Regions from separate parts of the Pseudomonas synxantha genome, predicted to be linked through region 1. Evidence: predicted binding sites of a transcription regulator. Region 1 holds the regulator's gene; each other region holds the start of a gene.
What was found. Region 1 encodes sigma-54, which starts transcription at its own class of promoters, with help from an activator protein. Its sites were predicted from a motif close to ANTGGCATNNANNTTGCTNT; they were not measured.
Positions count from the first base shown of each region.

Region 1 (4,187 bases):
CGGGTGGCGGCGACGAGTTTCTGAGAAACGTTTGAGAAGCGTTTCTTCGTCGGCATCCAAGTACAGTACATCGCAATGAATATGCTTGGCGCGCACTTCTTCCAGCAGTTCCGGAAACCGCGAGAGGTGGCTGGGCAGGTTGCGGGCATCGATAGACACAGCGACCAGGGGTTGCGCCAATTCAGTATGGATCAGTGCGCGTTCCGCCAGCTCCGGCAGCAGGCCGGCGGGCAAATTGTCGATGCAATAGAAACCGTTGTCCTCAAGGACGTTGAGGGCGGTGCTTTTACCTGAGCCGGAACGGCCGCTGACGATGATCAAACGCATGATTACTGCCCGTTTTGTTCATCCAGGACGACCTGATACAGGGCCTGATTGGTCTTGGCACTGCGCAGTTTTTCGCGTACTTCCTTGCGATCAAGCATGCTGGCGATCTGCCTTAGCAGTTCCAGATGCGCATCGGTGGCGGCTTGCGGGACCAGTAATACGAACAGCAGGTCGACCGGGGCACCGTCGATGGCGTCGAAATCGATCGCAGCTTCCAAGTGCAGCAGGGCGCTCACGGGTGTATCACAGCCTTTGAGGCGGCAGTGAGGGATGGCGATGCCGTTGCCAAAACCGGTGGAGCCGAGTTTTTCACGGGCAATCAACGCCTCGAAGACATCTTGCATCTCCAGACCCGGCACTTCGCGGTGGATCAGGTTGGCAATTTGTTCGAGGGCTTTTTTCTTGCTGCCGCCCGGCGCGTTCACGAGGGAACGGCCGGGGGTCAGGATGGTTTCAAGTCGGATCATGGGGGGAGAGTTAACGACCTGTGCCTTGGAGCAGGCTCAGATTCTTTTCCTTATGCTTTTTGAGTTGGCGGTCGAGCTTGTCGGTGAGCAAGTCAATCGATGCATACATGTCTTCATGCTCGGCATTGGCAACCACTTCACCACCAGGTATCTGGAGGGTCGCTTCGATCTTCTGCTGAAGCTTGTCAACCTTCATGATGACCTGCACGTTGGTGATCTTGTCGAAATGTCCTTCAAGCTTCCTCAGCTTCTGCTCGACATAGTCGCGCAGTGGAGGGGTGACTTCTACATGGTGTCCACTGATGTTGACTTGCATACAGCTTCTCCTTCGTTGCCAGTGCATAAAGCGGCAGGCAAGACGCCTGCCACTGGAACGCTATGGCCCGCCCGTCACATCAAACGCTTACGCTCGCTGGAAGGCGCGATCCCGAGGGACTCGCGGTACTTGGCGACGGTTCGACGGGCGACCTGAATGCCTTGTGCCTCCAGTAAACCAGCGATCTTGCTGTCACTCAACGGCTTTTTCTGATTTTCCGCGGCAACCAGTTTCTTGATGATCGCGCGGATCGCTGTGGACGAGCATTCACCGCCTTCGGAGGTACTGACGTGGCTGGAGAAAAAGTATTTCAGCTCATAAATACCCCGTGGGGTATGCATGAATTTCTGCGTGGTCACCCGGGAAATCGTCGATTCATGCATGCCGACCGCTTCGGCGATATCGTGCAGGACCAAAGGCTTCATGGCTTCGTCGCCGTATTCCAGGAAACCGCGCTGGTGCTCGACGATCTGGGTCGCCACCTTCATCAGGGTTTCGTTACGGCTTTGCAGACTCTTGATGAACCAGCGCGCTTCCTGCAACTGGTTGCGCATGAAGGTGTTGTCGGCGCTGGTATCGGCGCGGCGCACAAAACCGGCATATTGCGGGTTGACCCGCAGGCGGGGCACCGACTCCTGGTTCAGCTCCACCAGCCAACGCTCGTTGTCCTTGCGCACGATCACGTCGGGGACGACGTATTCGGCTTCGCTGGACTCGATTTGCGAGCCCGGGCGCGGGTTGAGGCTCTGCACCAGCTCGATGACCTGGCGCAATTCATCTTCCTTGAGCTTCATGCGGCGCATCAGCTGGCTGTAGTCGCGGCTGCCCAGCAGGTCGATATAGTCCGACACCAGGCGCTTGGCTTCGGCCAGCCAAGGCGTCTTGGCCGGCAACTGGCGCAATTGCAGCAGCAGGCACTCGCTGAGGGTGCGGGCGCCAATGCCGGCGGGCTCGAATTGCTGGATGCGATGCAGGACGGCTTCGATTTCGTCCAGTTCGATGTCCAGCTCCGGGTCAAAGGCTTCAAGAATCTCGTCGAGGGTCTCGTCCAGGTAGCCCTGGTTGTTGATGCAGTCGATCAGGGTGACCGCGATCAGGCGATCGGTGTCGGACATCGGTGCCAGGTTCAGTTGCCACAACAAATGACTCTGCAGGCTCTCGCCGACAGAGGTACGGGTGGTGAAGTCCCACTCGTCATCGTCATTGCTCGGCAGGCTGCTGGCGCTGGTCTGGTACACGTCTTCCCACGCGGTATCCACGGGAAGCTCGTTGGGAATGCGTTCGTTCCATTCGCCGTCCTCGAGGTTATCCACCGTCGGGGCGGTTTCCTGGTAGGAGGGTTCCTGCACGTCGGGGTTGGGTTTTTGCTCGATGTTATCGGCCAGCGGGTCGGCATTGTCGAAGTCGTCGCCTTCTTCCTGGCGTTCGAGCATCGGATTGGACTCCAGGGCCTCCTGGATTTCCTGTTGCAGGTCCAGGGTCGACAATTGGAGCAGGCGGATGGCCTGTTGCAGCTGCGGTGTCATCGTCAGCTGCTGGCCCATTCTCAGGACTAGCGATGGTTTCATGGCAGGGGCTTAACACCTTATTCGCCGGCGCAATGCGCCATCCACGACAGGGCGCGTGAGCGCCAAACATAAGCAAATTATATGCCTGATCTCGGGGGCTTTGCCTAGAGCGCGGTAACAATAAAAAAGCCAAGGTTTCTATTGACTCCTGCGCGCTCCAGGAAAATCCGCGATACCACCGTGCCTACAGGCGGAACTCGTGACCCAGGTACACTTCCTTGACCAGCTCGTTGGCCAGGATAGTCTCGGCATCGCCTTCGGCAATCAGTTGGCCGTCGTTGACGATATAAGCCGTTTCGCAGATATCGAGTGTCTCGCGCACGTTATGGTCGGTGATCAGCACGCCAATGCCCTTGGCCTTGAGATGGTGGATGATCTGCTTGATATCGCCCACCGAGATCGGGTCGACACCGGCAAACGGTTCATCCAGCAAGATGAACTTGGGCGCGGTCGCCAGGGCGCGGGCGATTTCCACGCGACGACGCTCGCCACCGGACAGGCTCATGCCGAGGTTGTCGCGAATATGGTTGATGTGGAATTCCTGCAGCAGGCTTTCCAGCTCTTTGCGGCGACCATCGCGATCGAGCTCCTTGCGGGTCTCCAGGATCGCCATGATGTTGTCGGCCACCGACAGTTTGCGGAAGATCGACGCTTCTTGCGGAAGATAGCCGATACCGGCGCGGGCACGTCCGTGCATTGGCTGGTGGCTGACGTCCAGGTCGTCGATCAATACGCGGCCCTGGTCCGCCTGGACCAGCCCGACGATCATATAGAAGCAGGTGGTCTTGCCGGCACCGTTGGGGCCGAGCAGGCCGACGATCTGGCCGCTGTCGATCGACAGGCTGACGTCGCGTACCACCTGGCGGCTTTTATAGGCCTTGGCCAGGTGCTGGGCTTTCAGGGTCGCCATTACTCGGCCTTCTTCTTCGGCTGGATAACCATGTCGATACGCGGACGAGGTGCGGTGACCTTGTTGCCATTGGCGCGGCCGGCCTGGGCGACCTGGGGCTGGGTGTTGTAGACGATCTTCTCGCCTTCGGTCGAGTTACCGTCGGCGCTCAGCACCTTGGCCTGGTCGATCAGTACAATGCGATTTTGCTGGGCATGGTATTGAATGGTCTTGCCGTAGCCCTTCATCGGGCCTGGATCTTCTGCCTTCTGCTTCTGTTCGAAGTAAGCGAGGTTGCCCACTGAGGTCACGACATCGATATCGCCGGCCTGGGTACGCGTCAGTGTCACCGTATTACCGGTGATCTTCATCGAGCCCTGGGTGATGATCACGCCGCCGGTATAGGTGGCGACACCTTGCTTGTCATCCAGCTGCGCATCGTCAGCCGAGATGTGGATCGGTTGCTGGCTATCGTTCGGCAGAGCCCAGGCGCTCACGCTTCCCAGTGCTGCGCCCAGACCGAGCAAAATAGGGAGGGTTTTAACGAGCCTCATACTGTCCTCTTACGTTCGATAGCAGGTGTATCCTGCTTTCTTTCAAATACGCTTTCATTCCCTTGC
Region 1 covers NZ_LT629786.1:4,488,218-4,492,404, reverse strand. The annotation lists gene rapZ (RNase adapter RapZ) at 1-327, opposite strand, end outside; gene ptsN (PTS IIA-like nitrogen regulatory protein PtsN) at 330-794, opposite strand; gene hpf (ribosome hibernation-promoting factor, HPF/YfiA family) at 805-1,110, opposite strand; gene BLU48_RS20825 (RNA polymerase factor sigma-54) at 1,185-2,678, opposite strand; gene lptB (LPS export ABC transporter ATP-binding protein) at 2,863-3,588, opposite strand; gene lptA (lipopolysaccharide transport periplasmic protein LptA) at 3,588-4,121, opposite strand; gene lptC (LPS export ABC transporter periplasmic protein LptC) at 4,108-4,187, opposite strand, start outside.

Region 2 (4,187 bases), 2.1 Mb from region 1:
AACACCCAGGAAGCTGTTGTAGTCCAGTGCCGAGATTTGCATCTGGAACGGGCCTTCACGGTCAACTTTCGGCGGCGGTACGTTGTCGACGATCGACTGGTACAGCGGGGTCATGTCTTCAGCCATGTCGTTGTGGTCAAGACCAGCAATGCCGTTCAGGGCCGAGGCGTAGATAACCTGGAAGTCGAGCTGTTCTTCGGTGGCGCCGAGGTTGTCGAACAGGTCGAAGATCTGGTCCAGAACCCAGTCCGGACGCGCGCCTGGACGGTCAACCTTGTTGATGCACACGATCGGACGCAGGCCGGCTTCGAAGGCCTTCTTGGTCACGAAACGGGTTTGCGGCATAGGGCCGTCTTGAGCGTCAACCAGCAGCAGAACGGAGTCAACCATCGACATTACGCGTTCTACTTCGCCGCCGAAGTCGGCGTGGCCCGGGGTATCCACGATGTTGATGTGGTAGCCGTTCCAGTTGATAGCGGTGTTTTTTGCCAGGATGGTAATACCGCGCTCTTTTTCCTGGTCGTTGGAGTCCATCACGCGCTCGTCGTTGAGCTCGTTGCGCTCCAGGGTGCCGGATTGACGCAGGAGTTTGTCTACCAGGGTGGTTTTACCATGGTCAACGTGGGCAATGATGGCGATGTTACGTAGATTTTCGATCACTTGTGTATCTCGATCAGAGGATTCGGTGTGCTGACAGGTCGTGGCAGCGATTAACAGTAGAGTCAGGCCTTGCCGTTACAGCTTGACGGCAGAGTCGGGGGGCCGGTGACGCAGGCCACAGGCAAACAGCCCCGGGCTCTTAGCTCGGTCGATAAACGCGCACATTGGCATGCCCCTCACTGAGCAAATGGTGGGCATGCAGGCGACTCATCACGCCTTTGTCGCAATACAGCAGGTACTGACGGCTGTTATCCAGTTCCTTGAAACGCGCGTTCAGTGCGTAGAACGGCAGCGTTTGCACGTCGATGCCAGTAATTTCCAGCGGCTCGTCTTCAGCGGCGTCCGGGTGACGGATGTCGATGACGATCTGGCCGGCCAGGGCCTCACTGACTTCTTCGATTTGCACATCCTGGCCCAACTCGTCGATGACGCGATCGATTGGCACCAGCTTGGCATTCTCGAGCGCACGCTCCAGAATCGCCATGTCGAATTCTTTCTCTTCATGCTCCACGCGATGCCGCTTGGCGTGGGTCTTGGGGTTCACCGAGATGACCCCGCAGTACTCAGGCATATGCTTGGCAAAATCGGCGGTGCCGATCTGTTCTGCCAGGTCGATGATGTCCTGCTTGTGGCTGGCGATCAGCGGGCGCAGCACCAGCTTCTCGGTAACACAGTCGATGATCGACAGGTTCGGCAGCGTCTGGCTGGATACCTGGGAAATCGCTTCGCCGGTCACCAGCGCGTCGATCTGCAGTTGATCGGCAATTCGCGAGGCAGCGCGCAACATCATACGCTTCAATACCACGCCCATATGACTGTTATCGACTTTGCCGAGAATTTCCCCCAGCACTTCCTCGAACGGCACGCTCACAAATAGCACACGCTGGGAGCTGCCGTACTTCTTCCAGATGTAGTGCGCGACTTCCATCACGCCCAATTCATGTGCACGCCCGCCCAGGTTGAAGAAGCAGAAGTGGCTCATCAGGCCGCGGCGCATGATCTGGTAGGCCGCCACCGTGGAATCGAAACCGCCGGACATCAATACCAGGGTCTGTTCCAGGGCGCCCAACGGGTAGCCGCCGATGCTGTCGTGCTGGCTGTGAATCACAAACAACCGTTGGTCGCGAATTTCCATGCGCACTTCAATTTGCGGCGCCTTGAGGGAAATTCCAGCGGCGCCGCACTCGCGACGCAGCTTGCTGCCGACGTATTTCTCGACGTCCATGGAGCTGAACGGGTGCTTGCCGGCACGCTTGCAACGCACCGAAAAAACCTTGCCTTCCAGCGAGCTGCCGTAGTGCTGCTTGCACTTGTCGGTGATGTCGTCGAAGTCACCCAGCGGGTACTCATCCACCTGCAGGAAATGCGCGATGCCCGGCATGCAGCTCAGGCGCTCGGTCATGTCCTTCAAGGCTTTGGCGTCGGTAATACGGGTTTCCAGCTCGAGATTGTCCCACACGCCGTTCACCACCACAGCCGGGTCCAGGTCACGGAGCACGGCACGGATGTTCTTGGCCAACTGACGGATGAAACGCGTCCGTACCGGTCGGCTCTTGATGGTGATCTCGGGGAAGACTTTAACGATTAATTTCATGGAAACAGCGCGCGCCGGGCCTGCTGAAAAAGGGGGGCGCGGATTATAGCGGAAATCGCTCAAGGTTTAACCAGTTAATATGCACCGCTTGTGCAACGCACCAAAACGGGTCATTTGCACAAATAAACGCTACATTGCAGTGCGCTATTTATTGCGTTTTGACGGATTGCACCTTTATAGGGGCCATTTTGAGGCAAAACGGCCATGTTGGCGCACTGGCATGCAATTTGCTCTCTTGTGAGGCAGGTTGCCATGGCGGAGTATCCGCGCCGGCATCACCCACATTCTAAGGGCTAACTCCACTACCCAGCCCGAAGCCACCCGGAGGACACCATGTCGAAGTCGGTTCAACTCATCAAAGATCATGACGTTAAATGGATTGATCTGCGCTTCACGGACACCAAAGGCACTCAGCACCACGTGACCATGCCGGCTCGCGACGCGCTGGATGACGCTTTCTTCGAAGAAGGCAAAATGTTCGACGGCTCCTCCATTGCTGGCTGGAAAGGCATCGAAGCTTCCGACATGATCCTGATGCCGGACGACAGCACTGCCGTGCTCGACCCGTTCACCGAAGACCCAACCCTGATCATCGTCTGCGACGTGATCGAGCCTTCGACCATGCAAGGCTACGACCGCGACCCACGTGCGATCGCCAAGCGTGCCGAGGAATACCTGAAGTCCACCGGTATCGGTGACACCGTATTCGTTGGTCCTGAGCCAGAGTTCTTCATCTTTGACTCGGTCAAGTTCAAGTCCGATATCTCCGGTTCCATGTTCAAGATCTTCTCCGAACAGGGTTCGTGGATGTCCGACCAAGACATCGAAGGCGGCAACAAGGGCCACCGTCCGGGCATCAAAGGTGGCTACTTCCCAGTTCCGCCGTTCGACCACGACCACGAAATCCGTACCTCCATGTGCAACGCCATGGAAGAAATGGGCCTGGTCATCGAAGTTCACCACCACGAAGTGGCCACTGCCGGCCAAAACGAAATCGGTGTGAAGTTCAACACCCTGGTCGCCAAGGCTGACGAAGTACAAACCCTGAAGTACTGCGTACATAACGTGGCCGATGCGTACGGCCGTACCGCGACCTTCATGCCTAAGCCACTGTACGGCGATAACGGTTCGGGTATGCACGTTCACCTGTCCATCGCCAAAGAAGGCAAGAACACCTTCGCTGGCGAAGGTTATGCCGGCCTGTCCGACACCGCCCTGTACTTCATCGGCGGCATCATCAAGCACGGTAAGGCCCTGAACGGCTTCACCAACCCGTCGACCAACTCCTACAAGCGTCTGGTGCCAGGTTTCGAAGCGCCGGTAATGCTGGCCTACTCGGCCCGCAACCGTTCCGCCTCGATCCGTATTCCTTACGTGTCCAGCCCTCGCGCTCGCCGTATCGAAGCGCGTTTCCCGGACCCAGCGGCCAACCCATACCTGGCCTTCGCTGCCCTGGTCATGGCCGGCCTGGACGGCATCCAGAACAAGATCCACCCAGGCGATGCCGCCGACAAGAACTTGTACGACCTGCCGCCTGAAGAGGCCAAAGAGATCCCACAAGTGTGCGGCAGCCTGAAAGAAGCCCTGGAAGAGCTGGACAAGGGCCGTGCGTTCCTGACCAAGGGCGGCGTATTCAGCGACGACTTCATCGATGCCTACATCGAGCTGAAAAGCGAAGAAGAAATCAAGGTTCGCACCTTCGTACACCCACTGGAATACGAGCTGTACTACAGCTGCTGATCCGGTAGCGCTGCTTAACGTGGCGTGATGAAAAAGACCTCCTCCGGGAGGTCTTTTTTTGCCTGGGAGTTATGCAGCTTCAAATCTGCAAACCCAATCAAAAAGGTGGGAGGGGGCTTGCTCCCTCCCACAAGGAGATCTGCGTTGAAACATAAATTCGTGTTCGCCCTGCTGGTCGTCAGCGCCGGTGTTT
Region 2 covers NZ_LT629786.1:6,557,524-6,561,710, reverse strand. The annotation lists gene typA (translational GTPase TypA) at 1-660, opposite strand, end outside; gene thiI (tRNA uracil 4-sulfurtransferase ThiI) at 800-2,254, opposite strand; gene glnA (glutamate--ammonia ligase) at 2,588-3,994, shown strand; gene BLU48_RS30375 (chorismate mutase) at 4,139-4,187, shown strand, end outside.
Region 2: glnA (glutamate--ammonia ligase) is a predicted target of sigma-54. The motif match lies at 2,469-2,488, and genes of this name have one in related genera.

Region 3 (4,187 bases), 1.4 Mb from region 1:
ATCGTCAGCAACGTCTTCCGCTGCTACTTCAAGACCTTCTTCGGTTTCATCTTCATCACCTACTTCGAGGTCGTCTTGTTCCAGATCATCGTCGCTCATGTTCTACCTCATGACTTGCGAAAAGCAGATTAGTTATAGCCCAGCTTCACCCTCTGTCGAGGTCGCCGGAAAAAAATCAACATCCACCGGATAACCAGTGGCTTATGCCTCTTCACCCTGCAAGGTGGCGAGGACTTTACGAGCACCGCCATGATCACGGTGCTCGCCCAGATAAACACCTTGCCAGGTCCCTATCGCCAAGCGGCCGGCCTTGACCGGCAAACTCAGCTGGCAGCCCAGCAGACTGGCCTTGAAGTGCGCCGGCAGATCATCCGGACCTTCGTCGTTGTGTTCAAACCCTGCGCCACCTTGTGGCACCAGCAGGTTGAAAAACCGCTCGAAGTCACGGCGAACCGCCGGGTCGGCATTCTCGTTAACAGTCAACGAGGCCGAGGTGTGCTGCAGCCACAGATGCAACAGGCCCACACGACACGCCTTTAATTCAGGCAAGCCGGCAAGCAACTCGTCCGTTACTAGATGAAAGCCCCGGGGCTTGGCCCGCAGGGTAATCAGGGTCTGTTGCCACATACAGTTCTCCGCCCATCGGCGCGCATTCTAGCGCGCTCTGGGAAAAAACAAAGTGCCGAATACGCCTTCATAGCTGTAAGACATTTGCACCCTTGAAAGTGCCGCGTGGATCCCATCACAAAGTCGACAAAAAACCCACGCACCTTTAGCCACAGACAAACGCCAGGCAAAAAAATGCCCGGCAAGCCGGGCATCTTTTTTTCATGTGCTTACAAGTTGTAGCCGCGCTCGTTGTGTTGCGCCAGGTCGAGGCCTACCGCCTCTTCCTCTTCGGTGACACGCAGCCCCATGACCATGTCCAGTACCTTTAGGATGACGAAGGTCACGATCGCCGTGTAGATCACAGTGAAGCCGACGCCTTTGCACTGGATCCAGACTTGGGCAGCAATGTCGGTCACGGTGCCGAAGCCGCCCAGGGCCGGGGCTGCAAACACACCGGTGAGGATCGCACCGACGATACCGCCGATACCGTGTACGCCAAAGGCGTCCAGGGAGTCGTCATAGCCAAGCTTGCGCTTGAGGCTGGTAGCGCAGAAGAAGCACACCACGCCGGCGACCAGGCCGATCACCAGGGCGCCCATCGGCCCCACGGTGCCAGCGGCTGGTGTGACAGCGACCAGGCCGGCCACCACGCCCGAGGCGATCCCCAGTGCGCTCGGTTTACCGTGGGTGATCCACTCGGCAAACATCCAGCCCAGTGCCGCAGCGGCGGTGGCGATCTGGGTAACCAGCATCGCCATGCCCGCAGTGCCGTTGGCCGCCGCAGCGGAACCGGCGTTGAAGCCGAACCAACCGATCCAGAGCATGGCCGCGCCCACCAGGGTATAGCCCAGGTTGTGTGGGGCCATTGGCGTGGTCGGGAAGCCTTTGCGCTTGCCGAGCACGATGCACGCCACCAAGCCGGCCACACCGGCGTTGATATGTACGACGGTGCCGCCGGCGAAGTCCAGCACACCCCAATCCCACATCAGGCCACCGTTGCCGCTCCAGACCATGTGCGCGATCGGCGCATAGACCAGGGTGAACCAGATCGCCATGAAGATCAGCATCGCGGAGAACTTCATACGCTCGGCGAAAGCACCGACGATCAGCGCTGGGGTGATGATGGCGAAGGTCATCTGGAAGGTGATGAACACCGCTTCCGGAAACAGCGCCGCAGGCCCGGTAATGCTGGCCGGGGTGACACCCGCCAGGAACGCCTTGCCCATGCCGCCGAAGAAGGAATTGAAATTGACCACGCCCTGTTCCATACCGGTGGTATCGAACGCGATGCTGTAGCCGTAGACGACCCACAGGATGCTGATCAGGCCAGTGATGGCAAAGCACTGCATCATCACCGACAGGATATTCTTGGAGCGGACCATGCCGCCGTAAAACAGCGCCAGGCCAGGGATAGTCATGAACAGCACCAGTGCCGTGGCGGTCAGCATCCAGGCAGTGTCGCCGGAGTTGAGGACTGGAGCAGCCACTTCATCTGCCGCCATGGCCAGGCCTGGCATTACGATGGACAGCAGGGCTCCGAGCCCTGCGAATTTACGCAGAGTCATATTGTTTTCTCCTGGGGCGTTGGGGTTTGGCGGCTTAGATTGCGTCGGTATCGGTTTCGCCGGTACGGATGCGAATAGCCTGTTCCAGATTGACCACGAAGATCTTGCCGTCACCGATCTTGCCGGTGTTGGCCGCCTTGGTTATCGCCTCGATAACCCGATCAAGATCCTTGTCGTCAATGGCGACATCGATCTTCACCTTCGGCAGGAAATCGACCACGTATTCCGCGCCGCGATACAGCTCGGTATGACCCTTCTGCCGACCGAAGCCCTTGACCTCAGTAACGGTAATGCCCTGCACGCCGATCTCGGACAGCGACTCGCGTACATCGTCCAACTTGAACGGCTTGATGATGGCAGTGACTAGCTTCATGAAAACTCTCTCCCGAATTGGTGGACTTGCCCCAGGAAAACAAACCCGTCTCAAGTCTAAGCGCAGCGCCTGGCTTTGTAACGCATCGTCGCCTCGGCATATGCCGTCACGACGCCAGCGAACCACTGGTGACGAAACCTTTACCCCCTGATCCCTCGGCGCACTGCATTCGTCACAGCGACTGCGTCAGTGCATGGGTCATGATCGTCTAAGCAGAAACCTTGCCAGCTCCGTAAAAACCACTGAAAACAGTCCTTTGCCCACTTGTGCCCACCCTCGGGGCGTTTGCGCGGCGGCAATGCGCATCAAAACAGTGCGCGACTGCCCGCCCCACTGCGCGAAAAGCGTGCGCAGCGGGGACGTGAAAAGACTATAGACGCTGCGTGATACACTGCCGGCCAACTGTTTTCCGGAATACTTCCCATGCTCGCGCCCAAAGACTTTCTCGACGCCCTGAGCGGCCACGCCTCTCGCCTGTTCAGCGGCGACACCCCGCTGCCCCGTAACGAAATCGAAAGCCAGTTCAAGGCCCTGCTGCAAAGTGGCTTCAGCAAGCTCGACCTGGTCAGCCGCGAAGAATTCGATAGCCAGATGGTGGTGCTCGCCCGCACGCGTGCGCGATTGGAGAGCCTGGAGGCGAAAGTGGCGGAACTGGAAGCGCGGCTGACACCAACGTCGACTGAATAAACGCAGTACATGTGGGAGGGGGCTTGCCTTCAATAGCAGTGTGTCAGTCACCATTAATATTGGCTGATGCATCGCCATCGGGGGCAAGCCCCCTCCCACATTTGTTTTGCATCGCACTATAGATACGTTCTGTAAAACCTCCCCCGCCTCGCTCTTCCACACCTCGTCTACCCTTGAAGAACCCGCAGGAAGCGGCCCTCCCTTTCAAGGAACGAGCATGTCCCTCGCCATCGTCCACAGTCGCGCCCAGGTCGGCGTCGAAGCTCCTGCCGTCACCGTCGAGGTGCATATGGCTAATGGCCTGCCATCACTGACACTGGTGGGTTTGCCGGAGACGGCGGTGAAAGAGAGCAAAGACCGCGTGCGCAGTGCCATTTTAAATTCGGCGCTGCAATACCCAGCACGTCGCATCACCCTCAACCTCGCGCCCGCCGACCTGCCCAAGGACGGCGGGCGTTTTGATTTGGCGATTGCGCTGGGGATCCTCGCGGCCAGCGTGCAGGTGCCGGCGTTGATGCTCGATGAGGTGGAGTGCCTGGGGGAGCTGGCGCTTTCCGGCGAGGTGCGGGCGGTGAAAGGCGTGCTGCCGGCAGCACTAGCAGCGCGCAAGGCTGGGCGCACCGTGATAGTGCCCCGAGCCAATGCCGAGGAAGCGTGCCTGGCGTCTGGATTGAAAGTGATTGCCGTGGATCATTTGCTGCAGGTGGTGGCGCACCTGAATGGACACGTGCCGATTGAACCGTACACATCCGACGGCCTGCTGTATTTGAACAAACCCTACCCGGACCTGAGTGAGGTACAGGGCCAATTGGCGGCCAAGCGTGCGCTGCTGATCGCGGCGGCCGGTGCGCATAACCTGTTGTTCAGTGGCCCCCCGGGCACCGGTAAGACCCTGCTCGCCAGCCGGCTGCCGGGCTTGCTGCCACCGTTGAGCGAGCAGGAAGCCCTGGAAG
Region 3 covers NZ_LT629786.1:5,881,712-5,885,898, forward strand. The annotation lists gene sutA (transcriptional regulator SutA) at 1-99, opposite strand, end outside; gene BLU48_RS27290 (secondary thiamine-phosphate synthase enzyme YjbQ) at 202-627, opposite strand; gene BLU48_RS27295 (ammonium transporter) at 837-2,174, opposite strand; gene glnK (P-II family nitrogen regulator) at 2,209-2,547, opposite strand; gene BLU48_RS27305 (accessory factor UbiK family protein) at 2,971-3,234, shown strand; gene BLU48_RS27310 (YifB family Mg chelatase-like AAA ATPase) at 3,452-4,187, shown strand, end outside.
Region 3: glnK (P-II family nitrogen regulator) is a predicted target of sigma-54. The motif match lies at 2,757-2,776, and genes of this name have one in related genera.